Regions from separate parts of the Methylobacterium sp. V23 genome, predicted to be linked through region 2. Evidence: predicted binding sites of a transcription regulator. Region 2 holds the regulator's gene; the other holds the start of a gene.
The links. The regulator HrcA, encoded in region 2, represses chaperone genes, less so after heat shock. The targets are predictions, from matches to a motif close to GTTAGCACTCNCNNNNNGNGAGTGCTAAC.

Region 1 (6,059 bases), on a different contig from region 2:
CTTGGAGAAAGTCCCAGGTGCTCACGTTCGAGAGCAGAAGGGGGCACACGATCGCGGGGATCATGCCGCTTGCCTCGTGGTCAGGCTTGTCATCGCCAGTAGCCTCGAGTCCCTAAAACCGGCGGCAAGGGCCTGAGGCGGCTTCGCTCAAGAACCTTTGAAAAAGGGGGTGTTACGATTCGATCTAATGCCCTGCTCGATTTTCCCCCAGCACCATCTTCATGCCGCAAGGAGTCCACTGACCATTATACGGAGCGTTCTGCCGTATCGTATTCCGAAGCCGCAGTGAAAAGCTTTCACTTCCTAAGGCAAAGCTGACGCACATCGGACTGCTGAAGATTGTCAGCGATCGATCCGCATCAACGAGGCCGTCATAGGCGTTGTAGAGGCCTTCGAGGAAGTGAAGGCCATCAAGACTATGGGAGCCCTCGAACACGCTGGCGATGTCATCAGCAACCCCTACGAAGCGCTGAAATCGATCACGAACGTACGCTTGCAGGATCAGAAGCTGCCGTCCGCCGGTCATGTCAGCATGTTTGGTGATCTCCGGCGGTCTTGGGAACGCAGGAACCAAGATCTCAGCGTAGCCGCCGACCTCTACAGCTATGATGCAGACTGACGCCATGGCGATCATTTCGCCCGATCGCTATACGAACCGGGATTTCTTGTAGCATGATACTAGGCTTCGGTCGGAAATAGTTCGGCGGCGGTCAACACCGGCCTCTACAAGGGGAGCTTCTGCTCTCCACCTCAGCGATACCGCTCACCAGAAAAATTTAGTGCTGACCTTCCTCGCGACCTTACGCAAACGTAGCGCGCTGTTCAAATAATCGGATCGAGCGCTCTTTTCCGAAGCAAAAGCAAAAGCTAAGGGAGCTGAGGCGATTAAGAAGCTACTCCACGGCGGCGAAGACCGCCGTTGAAGCTCTGAGTGCTCCTGGATGCGTCGGATGCATACATACAGTATGCCAAGAAAACGATCGCATATCAGACAGGCAATTTGATAAGACTAATGTCTTGGCGGGGTGATTTTTCTATCCCGCAGTCCGTTGTATCATTGGTTCAGCCGGCTCCGCAGGTTGAGGATACGGCTACTATTGCGCCGCCGAGGCGCCGTTAGCCCTTACACCCGACACGAAGAAGTCCCATCTTGAAGGGGGCGGGGCCGCCCCAGAGCCTGACCCGTGCGAGGGGTTGGACCTGTGTCGAGTGGAAGGCACCGCCTTCCCACCGCGTCCAGCGGAAGGACCAACCACCATGTCCCACCAGTTCAAGCTCGGTCAGCGCGTCCGTCAGTCCCGCGCCAGCGAGGCATCGGATCGCAACGCGCGGGGCGACACCTACGAGGTGATCCGCCTGATGCCCGAGGATCGCGACGGAAATCCCTGCTACCGCATCAAGTCGGCGTCCGGCGAGCGCGCCGTGTCCCAAGCCGAACTCGTCCTCGCCTAGTCGGAGCGGAAGGCCCCGGAAGGGTCTGATCCTTCCAGGAAGGCAGACCGACATTCACGAGTGCCGCGCCCGTAGGCGCACAGGAGACCGACATGGCCCAAGAGAGCAAGCGCGGAAACCGCGAGAGCAAGAAGCCGAAAAAGGAAACCACAAAGACGAACGCGTCAGCCCCCTCCACCAAGGACGTCGTTGGCAACGCCGTGAAGGCAGCCAACAAGCGCTAGCCGGTCGTCGTGTTGGAAGCGGCTTTTATTGATTCTGCCCTCAGCGATTTAGCCAATCGCGCAAGGAATATGTGTGAGCCATTTCGAAAAAGACCCTTTATCTGGTCGCCTTCAAACCGCGGAGACGGCACGTCAAGAAACCTTAGCTCGTTTTCGTGCGCGACCTGCAACTGATGACCCGGCAGTTGTCGCTAGACAATCTGCGCGTGAAGCTATCTCGGAAGCCCGTGAGATCCGGGCAGCAGATCGTGAGGCTTTGCGCCTTTCGACAGAGGCTGACCGCGTGCGGGAGGCCGCTGCCGCGCAAGAGCGCGCTGCCGTTGAGATAGCTCGTCAAGCAATCGAAAAAACCGAGCGCCAAGCCGCAGAAAAGGTGGAGCAGAAGCTCGCGCGGGACACCCGCTACGCGGCTCGCAAAGCTAAAGCGAGAAGATAAGCGACTTTTCAAACAAGTTACAGGTCTTGTGTAAAACGCTGAGGCGAGCCGTCTATCTCACCAGGTGTCGCTATCCCTGAGCCGCTCCACATCCCGGGCTGCAGCGCATTAGCACTCTCACTCATTGAGTGCTAAGCACGTCTCGTGCAGGGCGGCTGTGAATCTTTCTGCAGCCGCCTTCCTTGCGATGATTAGACCGTACCGGTCCGACATCATCGGCAGGGAGATTGGAACTCAACCATGAACTTTCGCCCCTTGCACGACCGTGTCGTCGTCCGCCGTATCGAAGGCGAAGAGAAGACCAAGGGCGGCATCATCATCCCGGACACCGCCAAGGAGAAGCCGCAAGAGGGCGAGATCGTCGCCGTCGGCCCCGGCGCCCGTGACGAAGCCGGTCGTGTCAACCTGCTGGACGTCAAGGCGGGTGATCGCGTCCTGTTCGGCAAGTGGTCCGGCACCGAGGTCAAGCTCGACGGTCAGGACCTCCTGATCATGAAGGAATCCGACATCATGGGCGTCGTCGCCTAAGGGCCATACACCCGCGCGCGATCTGCCAACGCTGCCCCTTGAGGCGCCCGATGTGGTGTGCCTCGGGGCCAAGCTAACATTGAAGTGACTTTTCCCATGGCTGCCAAAGACGTTCGTTTTTCTGCCGATGCCCGCGAGAAGATGCTGCGCGGTGTTGAGCTTCTTGCCAGTGCCGTAAAGGTGACGCTGGGTCCCAAGGGCCGGAACGTCGTCATCGAGAAGTCGTTCGGCGCGCCGCGCATCACCAAGGACGGCGTCACCGTCGCCAAGGAGATCGAGCTCTCCGACAAGTTCGAGAACATGGGCGCACAGATGGTGCGCGAGGTGGCCTCGAAGTCGAGCGATATTGCCGGCGACGGCACAACGACGGCGACCGTTCTGGCTGCCTCCATCGTCCGCGAGGGTGTGAAGTACGTGGCCGCCGGCATGAACCCGATGGACCTGAAGCGCGGCATCGACCTCGCTGTTGCGGCGGTCGTGAAGGATATTGGTGAGCGCGCCCGCAAGGTGGCCTCCTCCGCCGAGATCGCCCAGGTCGGCACTATCTCGGCCAATGGCGACAAGGAAATCGGCGAGATGATCGCCCACGCCATGGAGAAGGTCGGCAACGAGGGTGTCATCACCGTCGAGGAGGCGAAGACGGCCGAGACCGAGCTCGATGTGGTCGAAGGCATGCAGTTCGATCGCGGCTACCTCTCCCCGTACTTCATCACGAATGCGGAGAAGATGCTGGCCGATCTCGAGGACCCCTACATCCTCATCCACGAGAAGAAGCTCGGTTCACTCCAGGCGCTGCTCCCGATCCTTGAAGCCGTGGTTCAGACGGGTAAGCCGCTGCTCATCATCGCCGAGGACATCGAGGGTGAGGCGCTTGCCACGCTCGTCGTGAACAAGCTGCGCGGCGGCCTCAAAGTCGCGGCTGTCAAGGCACCAGGCTTCGGCGATCGCCGTAAGGCCATGCTTGAGGATATTGCCCTGCTGACCAAGGGTCAGATGATCGCCGAGGACCTCGGCATCAAACTGGAGAACGTCACCCTTGAGATGCTGGGTCACGCCAAACGGGTGCGTATCGATAAGGAGACCACCACGATCATCGATGGATCGGGCGACAAGGCCGACATCGAAGCACGTGTGGCGCAGATCAAGGCGCAGATCGAGGAGACTACCTCGGACTACGACCGTGAGAAGCTCCAGGAGCGTCAAGCCAAGCTCGCAGGTGGTGTTGCGGTCATCCGCGTCGGGGGCTCGACTGAGGTCGAGGTCAAGGAGAAGAAAGACCGCGTTGACGACGCGCTTCATGCGACGCGCGCTGCGGTTGAAGAAGGCATTGTGCCCGGCGGCGGCGTCGCTCTCCTTCGTGCAAAGGCCGCGGCAGAGGGGTTGAAGAACGACAACCCAGACGTTCAGGCCGGCATCAAAATCGTGCTGAAGGCACTTGAAGCTCCGATCCGCCAGATTTCGCAGAACTCAGGCGTCGAAGGCTCGATCGTGGTCGGAAAGATCCTGGCAAACTCGTCTGCGACGTATGGCTTCAACGCTCAGACGGAGGAGTACGTCGACATGCTTCAAGCTGGCATTGTCGACCCGGCCAAGGTTGTCCGAGCTGCCTTGCAAGGGGCAGCGTCGGTCGCTGGGCTTCTTATCACGACCGAGGCTATGATCTCCGAGGCCCCGCGGAAGGAGGCTCCGCAGATGCCAGGCGGCGGTATGGGTGGCGGTATGGGCGGGATGGACTTCTAAGCGTTCTCCGTTCTTTCTAGGTCCGCTTGATGGGGTTCGCGCGGTGCTGTGGTGCTGATTCATTAGTCGCTCCAGGAGGGGCGAAGCATGGGTCGTCCTTAAAGCCAGACTCTGCGTGAGCGGGTGATTATTGCGGCGGCGACCTCGCGCCGTTAGGCGGTCGCCTGCTTCTCTATCGTGTAGACCGTAAGGCTGCACGCAGGCCAACAGACGGAACCTGCTCCCGGAATACTCTTTCGCATCCGAAAGACGTCCTAGCCTGAGCTGAGACCGACCCGATGGCTCTGGAGCCCGCCAGCGTCGCCCTGAACTGCCTCGTACCGACCGACCGGCTCCAGATCCTTGTCAGCTTCGCCCGCCTCGCCGGTTCAGCCTGAGAGGATCGTATGGCTTCCCCCAAGATCCCGGCCGCTACCTTGGACCGCCTCGCCAAGCTCTTGCCCCGCCTTGCCAGCGAGCATGATGGAGAGGTGGTCGCGACGGCCCATGCAATCGGCCGGACACTCACCGTAGCGGGGTTGGACTGGTACGCTCTCGCGGAGGCCATCGAAGCCTCGCCATTTAGAAGCAGCATGGCGGCTGCGCCGAAACGCTCCTCGCCGCCGTCCGTCTCCAAGGACAGTGATCCTTCCGCGCCCTGCAGCCGGCCGGGGATGCGCCTGTGGGACACACAGCGGGTCGAGCCGTGGAGCCGCGCCGCTGGCTACGCCCTCACCCTCGACTGGACAATTCCGAAGGCGTTCGGAGGTCGCTTCCTGACCAAGGCCGAGCGTGATCGCCTCAAGGCGTTAGAGGGGTTGGTACGTGTCACCAACGCCGACGCAGCCTGGATCGAAGAGGCCGTGACCCTCGCGCATAAAGCCGCTGAAACGTGGCGTGGCAGAGGGAAAGCCGCATGACCCTCGATACGAAAACGGCGAGGCTTTTGCCCCGCCGTCGGTCGTCTCAATCGTTTGAGGACTTAGCGAGCCGTGCCGCCGGAGGTCTGGCCATACTGCTGGACGAGGAAGCTCGGCTGGTTGGCGTTGCCTTCCTGGGCCGAGTCATGGCCACGCACGGTTCGGATCGATCCGGTCGTGATGTCGTCGTAGCTGCGGCCCTCAAGGTCACCAGGCGCTGCCACGGCAGCGATGCCAGCGGGAGCAGTGTAGCTCTGGGCCAGAGCGGGCGAAGCCATCGCGCTAACGCTCAGGACGACAGCAGCAACAGCAGAAGTAATGCGAGTGTTCATGGCACAATTCACTTGGGTTTGCGCGGTCTCCGTCGAATGGCGGCTGGCCGTGACTTGTTCAGTGATCTTGATCTAGGTCCCTCTTAGCCGGAACGCCGTGCCGTTTGGCACTCACGCATCAAGCAGACATCTCGCGTGCACGACCCCGCTTTCATGATCCGTCCCCGCACGACCGGACACCTCGCCGATGTCCTCAGTAGCCGTCGTAGAACCGCTGCGGACGGTCGTACTCGTAGCCACCACGGCGTCGATAGCCCTCTCCGTAGCCGTAGGGCCGTCCCTCGTAGAACCGCCTGGGACCACCGTAGCCATAGTCCCCGTAGCCATAGCCACGGTCATTCGGCCGGCAGCGGCCCCATGGATTGGGATGGAAGCCAGGGCCGCAGCCTCCAGCTACATACTCGACCACACCGTCATTGCGGGTCTGCTCGAAGGAGTTGAACGAGAG
Region 2 (6,059 bases):
TCTGGTCCGGGCGCGCGTAGATGAGGTCGAAGGAATAGCGCTCGAAATGCGCTGCCGCGACCCGCACGGCCGCCATGGCCTCGGCCGCGCTGTGCAGGCGCCCGAGCTGCTTCAGGGCGGTGTCGTCCATGGCCTGGACGCCGAGGGAGACGCGGTTCACGCCCGCGGCCCGGTAGCCGCGGAAGCGCTCGGCCTCCACGCTCGTCGGGTTGGCCTCCAGGGTGATCTCGACGCCGGGCGCCACGCTCCAGGCCTGCCCGATCGCGTCCAGCAGGCCCGCCACGGTGGCGGGCTGCATCAGGGAGGGCGTGCCGCCGCCGAGGAAGACGCTCGACACGATGCGGCCGGGCGTACGCACGGCCACGTGGGCGATCTCGGTGCGGAAGGCCTGCAGGAAGCGGCCCTCGTCCACGGGCGCGTGGCGCACGTGGCTGTTGAAGTCGCAATAGGGGCACTTCGAGGCGCAGAAGGGCCAGTGCACGTAGACCCCGAACCCCGCGTCGCGGGTCGGGTGGTCCGGGCCTGTCGGTTCGGTCATGACGCGGATGTGCGCGCGGGACCGCCATTTGGCAATCCCGCGGCCGGTCTCAGGGACGCCGCAGGCAGGTCTGGGCCAGGAGCACGAAGGCCTGCGCGCGATGCGACAGGGCGTTGCCCGTCTGCCAGTCGACCCCGTGCTTCTCCTCCGATGAGATCTCGCCGAAGGTGCGGTCGTAGCCGTCGGGCTGGAACATCGGATCGTAGCCGAACCCGCTCGCGCCCCGCGGCGGGACGAGTTCGCCGAAGACCCGGCCCTCGAAGGTTTCGGTGTGGCCGTCCGGCCAGGCGATCACCAGGGCGGAGACGAAGTGCGCCCGCCGGGTGGCCGCCCCGCGCTTGTCGAGTTCGGCGGCGATGCGCGCCATGGCGCCGGTGAAATCCTTGGACGGCCCGGCCCAGCGGGCCGAGAACAGCCCCGGCGCCCCGTCCAGCGCATTGACGCAGAGCCCGGAATCGTCGGCGAAGGCGGGCAGGCCGGACGCGGTTGCAGCGGCCAGCGCCTTGATCGCCGCGTTCTCGGCAAACATCGTCCCGGTCTCGTCGGGCTCGGGCAGGCCGAGTTCCCCGGCCGAGACGGCATCGACGCCGAAGGGCGCCAGGAGCTCGCGCATCTCCACGAGCTTGCCCGCATTGTGGGTCGCGATGACGACGCGACCGGTGAGGATGCGGTGCGCGTTCATGCGGAGGCGCCCTGTACCACGGCCTGCTTCTGTAGGGCGACGAGGGATTGGATGCCGCCCTTGGCGAGGCGCATCAGCTCGAACAGCTCCTCCTCCGAGAACGGCTTGCCCTCGGCGGTCCCCTGGACCTCGACGAGCCCCCCGGTGCCCGTGATGACGAAGTTGGCGTCGGTCTCGGCCGCGGAATCCTCGGCATAGTCGAGGTCGAGGACGGGCTTGCCCTTGTAGATGCCGCAGGAGACCGCCGCCACGTGCTCGCGCAAGGGGTCGACCGAGATGATCGAGCGGCCGCGCATCCAGGTGAAGCAGTCGTGCAGCGCGACCCAGGCGCCGGTGATCGCCGCGGTGCGGGTGCCGCCGTCGGCCTGGATCACGTCGCAATCGACGGTGATCTGGCGCTCGCCCATGGCCGGCAGGTTGGTCACGGCGCGCAGGGAGCGTCCGATCAGGCGCTGGATCTCCTGGGTCCGGCCCGACGGCTTGCTGGAATTCACCTCGCGGCGGGTGCGCTCGTGCGTGGCGCGCGGCAGCATGGCGTATTCCGCGGTGACCCAGCCCTTGCCGGAGCCGCGCAACCACCCGGGACCGCGCTCTTCCAGGGTGGCCGTGCACAGCACCTTGGTGTCGCCGAAGCTGACGAGGCAGGAGCCCTCGGCATGGCGGGAGACGGCGCGCTCCAGGGTGACCATGCGCAGTTCGTCGTTCGCGCGCTTCGAGGGCCGCATGCCGCTCTCCTTTCGGTGGTGATGGGAGTGCGGCTTTACGGTTCCGGCCCTCGCCCGGCAAGCGAGGCCGGGCGGATTGTCGGCCTCGCCGGTGCCCCGGAGCGGGTGGAATCCGCCGCGGGTCGCGCGCGCGGAACGCCTTCCGCGGCCAAGCTGTTTCTCGTAGTCCCTCGCGTTGCCCGCCGGGAGCGACGGTGGGGAGCATTGTGTAAAACTCGGGAGACCGTCACACTCTCCGCCTCAGGAATGGACCGTGACAGAGCCCGCCCGCCCCTTTTCGACATCGCAGCAGATGCAGGTGCTCAGCGCGTTGAACGAACGCTCGCGTGAGATCTTTCGGCAGATCGTCGAGAGCTATCTCACGACCGGCGAACCGGTCGGCTCGCGCAACCTTGCGCGCATCCTGCCCATGGCCCTGTCGCCGGCCTCGATCCGGAACGTCATGGCGGATCTCGAGCATTCCGGGCTGATCTTTGCGCCCCACGCCTCGGCCGGTCGTCTGCCCACGGAGCAGGGCCTGCGCTTCTTCGTCGATGCGATGCTGGAGCTCGGCGATGTCGGGCGCGAGGAGCAGGAGCGGATCGAGGCGCAGATGCGCGCGGCCGCCTCCGGCCACACCTTCGATTCCGCCTTGGCCGAGGCCTCGATGCTGCTCTCGGGAATCTCCCGCGGCGCCGGCGTGGTCCTGACCACCAAGACCAACGTCCACCTGAAGCACATCGAATTCGTCCGCCTCGACCCGACCCGGGCGCTGGTCGTGCTGGTCTCGGACGACGGCTCCGTCGAGAATCGCCTCCTCGACCTGCCGCCGGGCCTGCCGGCGAGCGCCCTGCAGGAGGCCTCGAACTACCTGAACGCCCGACTCCAGGGCCGGACCCTCGGGACGCTCCGCGCCGAGATCGAGTCGGGCCGGCAGGCGATGAAGCGCGAACTCGACGCCATCACCGAGCGCCTCGTGGATGCCGGCCTCGCCGTCAGCGTCGGCCCCTCCGATGCCCGACAGCTCATCGTGCGCGGTCAGGCCAATCTGCTCGACGACCTGCGGGCGGCCGAGGATCTCGACCGCATCCGCCTGCTGTTCAACGATCTCGAGACGCAGAAGGACGTGATCGAGCTCCTGTCCCGGGCCGAGGGTGGCGAGGGCGTGCGGATCTTCATCGGCTCCGAGAACAAGCTCTTCTCGCTCTCGGGCTCCTCGATGATCGCGGCCCCGTTCCGCGACGGTTCCCAGAAGATCGTCGGCGTGGTCGGCGTCATCGGGCCGACGCGCCTGAACTATGCCCGCATCGTGCCGATGGTCGACTACACCGCACGGGTGGTCTCCGGCCTCCTCGACCGCAAGCGCTGAGCGCAAACGCGAAGGGGCGGAGCCTGAAGCCCCGCCCCCACCGTGATTCCGACCGCTCGGATCAGCCGCGGATCACGTCGACGATCTCGTAGGTGTCGGGATCGACGATGACGATGTCGTCGTCCACCAGCACGTAGCGGTAATCCTCGTATTCCGGCGCGATCCGGACGATGTCCGGCGGCAGGTCGTAGAGGGTGTAGCTACGGGCGATCGCCGTGCCGACGGTGAGCGCGAAGGCGCCGGCGGCCAGGCGCGGGATGCCGCGGCGGAAGACGCTCTGGCGGAACTCGGTGCGCTGCGGCGCGCCGAGGCGGCCATAGGCACCCCGGACGGCGCCACGATCGCCTCGGCCACCCCGGCCCTCGCGCTCGACGCCGCCGTCACGACCCCCGCGCCCATCGCGCTCGGCCCGTCCGCCGCGCTCGTCGCGATCGGCCTTACCGCCACGATCGGCCTTGCCGTCCCGATCGCCCTTGCCGTCCCGGTCGGTCTTGCCGTCCCGGTCGGTCTTGCCGTCCCGATCGGCCTTGCCGTCTCGGTCACCCCGGCCGTCGCGGGCCGCGGCTCCGCCGTCCTCGCGACCACCGCGCTCCCCGGCGGCCTGACCCGGACGCCCGTCCTGGCGTGCCGCGCCGCCCTCGGCCCCACGGCCGCCGGCCTCGCCGCGCTGGGCTCCCCCGGCCGGACCGGCCCCGGTCTCCGCGCCCCCGGCACCGCCGCGCATTCCGGCCCCACCGGCGCCGCCGCCCGCTTCACCACCATGCATGCCGGCGCCACCGCCCGCACCGCCACCAGCGCCGCCGCCGCGCATTCCGCCGGCGCCGCCACCGCCGCCAGCCCCGGCGCCGCCGCCCGCACCCATGCCGGCGCCGCCGCCCCCGGCACCCCCTGCCCCGCCACCAGCGCCGCCGCCAGCACCGCCACCCGGCCCGCCCTGCGCGAACGCGCTCGTTGCGCCGATCACCAGGGCCGCCGCCGTCACCGTGCTCCGAAAGAGCTTGTTCATGGGTTCGATTCCACTTTCATTGCTGCCTGACGCCGCAGGACGTCGATGTCGTCCGCAACGAGGATCTTCGAGAAACCGTTCCCGTTTTTCTTGCGCTGATCTTCCCGCTGGTTGCGCCAATCGTATTGTAACGTTGCAGCTAAGCTCAGACTCGCGTCTTCCACAGCGTGGTTTCAGAAACATCTTGGCTGTTTCGGACAACCCGCTGATCGCCCTTGGGAAATCTCGTTCGAGGCGGTAACGTCGCCGCAAAGCAAGCCGCGGAACGGCATTGCCCAGAGCACAGGGACGAGACGTATGACAGGTGGGGCCGGGGCCATCCCAACCAAGGCGGAAGACGCCGCCGACAGCCGACGCCGGATCAAGGCGATCGTCGCCTCCTCGTCGGGCAATCTCGTCGAATGGTTCGATTTCTACTGCTACGCGTTCTTCGCGCTCTACTTCGCGCCGGTCTTCTTTCCCGCCGGCGACAGCACCAGTCAGCTCCTGCAATCCGCCGCGGTGTTCGCGGTGGGCTTCTTCATGCGCCCGATCGGCGGCTGGCTGTTCGGCCGCATCGCCGACCGCCTGGGCCGCAAGACCTCGATGCTGATCTCGGTGCTGATGATGTGCGCCGGGTCGCTGATGATCGCGGTGCTGCCGACCTACGCCACGGTCGGGCAGCTCGCGCCGGCCCTGCTGCTGCTGGCCCGGATGATCCAGGGCCTGTCGGTGGGCGGCGAGTACGGCACCAGCGCCACCTACATGAGCGAGATCGCCGTGAAGGGCCGTCGCGGTTTCTTCGCCTCGTTCCAGTACGTCACCCTGATCGGCGGCCAGCTCCTCGCCTCGCTGGTGCTGATCATCCTGCAGAGCTTCCTCACCGCCCAGGAACTGACCGCCTGGGGCTGGCGCATCCCGTTCGTCATCGGCGCGGTCGCGGCGGTGGTGGCGCTCTACCTGCGTTCGTCCCTCGACGAGACGGCGACCAAGGAAGACATGGCCAAGAAGGATTCCGGCACCTTCGCGGCCCTGTTCAAGCATTGGCGCGCCTTCTGCGTGGTGCTGGCCTACACCGCCGGCGGCTCGCTGAGTTTCTACACCTTCACCACCTACATGCCGAAATACCTCTTCAACACGGCGCATATCGACAAGGTCACGGCCTCGCAGATCTCCACCGCGGCCCTGTTCGTCTACATGATCATCCAGCCCTTCTTCGGCTGGCTGTCGGACCGGATCGGGCGCAAGGCCAACATGCTGCTCTATAGCGGCCTCGGCACCCTGATGGTGGTGCCGCTGATGACCGCCATCGGATCCACGCAGAACCCGATCCTGTCCTTCGCGCTCATCATGGTCGGCCTGATCGTGATCAGCTTCTACACCGGCATCAGCGGCATCGTGAAAGCCGAGCTGTTCCCGACCCAGGTGCGCGCCCTCGGCGTCGGCCTGTCCTACGCGATCGCCAACTCGCTGTTCGGCGGCACCGCCGAGGCGGTGGCGCTGTACCTGAAGCAGGTCGGCTCCGAGAGCACGTTCTTCTGGTACGTGACGATCATGCTCGGCATCGCCTTCATCGGCTCGCTGATCATGCCGAACCCGAAGCGTCACGGGTACCTCGACGGCGACGGCACCGTCGAGGAAGCCTTGACCCGCAAGACACGCCTCTCGGCCGCTTGAGCCGCTCGACCCTCGGAGGCATGACCGGCACGCGGTGAGCGATCACCGCGTGCTTTTTTGTGCCGCCACGGTCCGACTCGGAGAAGACTTGCTCCGCCCCTTCG

Region 1: a site for HrcA is predicted at 2,220-2,248, ahead of groES (co-chaperone GroES). Genes of this name have one in related genera too.

Annotation. Positions count from the first base shown of each region.
Region 1 covers NZ_PDHT01000066.1:824-6,882, forward strand. Annotated here, with positions in the region: gene CRT23_RS26505 (hypothetical protein) at 185-634, opposite strand; gene CRT23_RS26510 (hypothetical protein) at 1,258-1,452, shown strand; gene CRT23_RS29695 (hypothetical protein) at 1,545-1,676, shown strand; gene CRT23_RS26515 (DUF6481 family protein) at 1,750-2,112, shown strand; gene groES (co-chaperone GroES) at 2,353-2,640, shown strand; gene groL (chaperonin GroEL) at 2,737-4,380, shown strand; gene CRT23_RS26530 (hypothetical protein) at 4,767-5,279, shown strand; gene CRT23_RS26535 (hypothetical protein) at 5,342-5,557, opposite strand; gene CRT23_RS26540 (hypothetical protein) at 5,805-6,059, opposite strand, start outside.
Region 2 covers NZ_PDHT01000003.1:195,239-201,297, forward strand. Annotated here, with positions in the region: gene hemW (radical SAM family heme chaperone HemW) at 1-538, opposite strand, end outside; gene rdgB (RdgB/HAM1 family non-canonical purine NTP pyrophosphatase) at 588-1,220, opposite strand; gene rph (ribonuclease PH) at 1,217-1,945, opposite strand; gene hrcA (heat-inducible transcriptional repressor HrcA) at 2,238-3,293, shown strand; gene CRT23_RS05425 (DUF1236 domain-containing protein) at 3,355-4,299, opposite strand; gene CRT23_RS05430 (MFS family transporter) at 4,597-5,955, shown strand; gene CRT23_RS05435 (YfdX family protein) at 6,044-6,059, shown strand, end outside.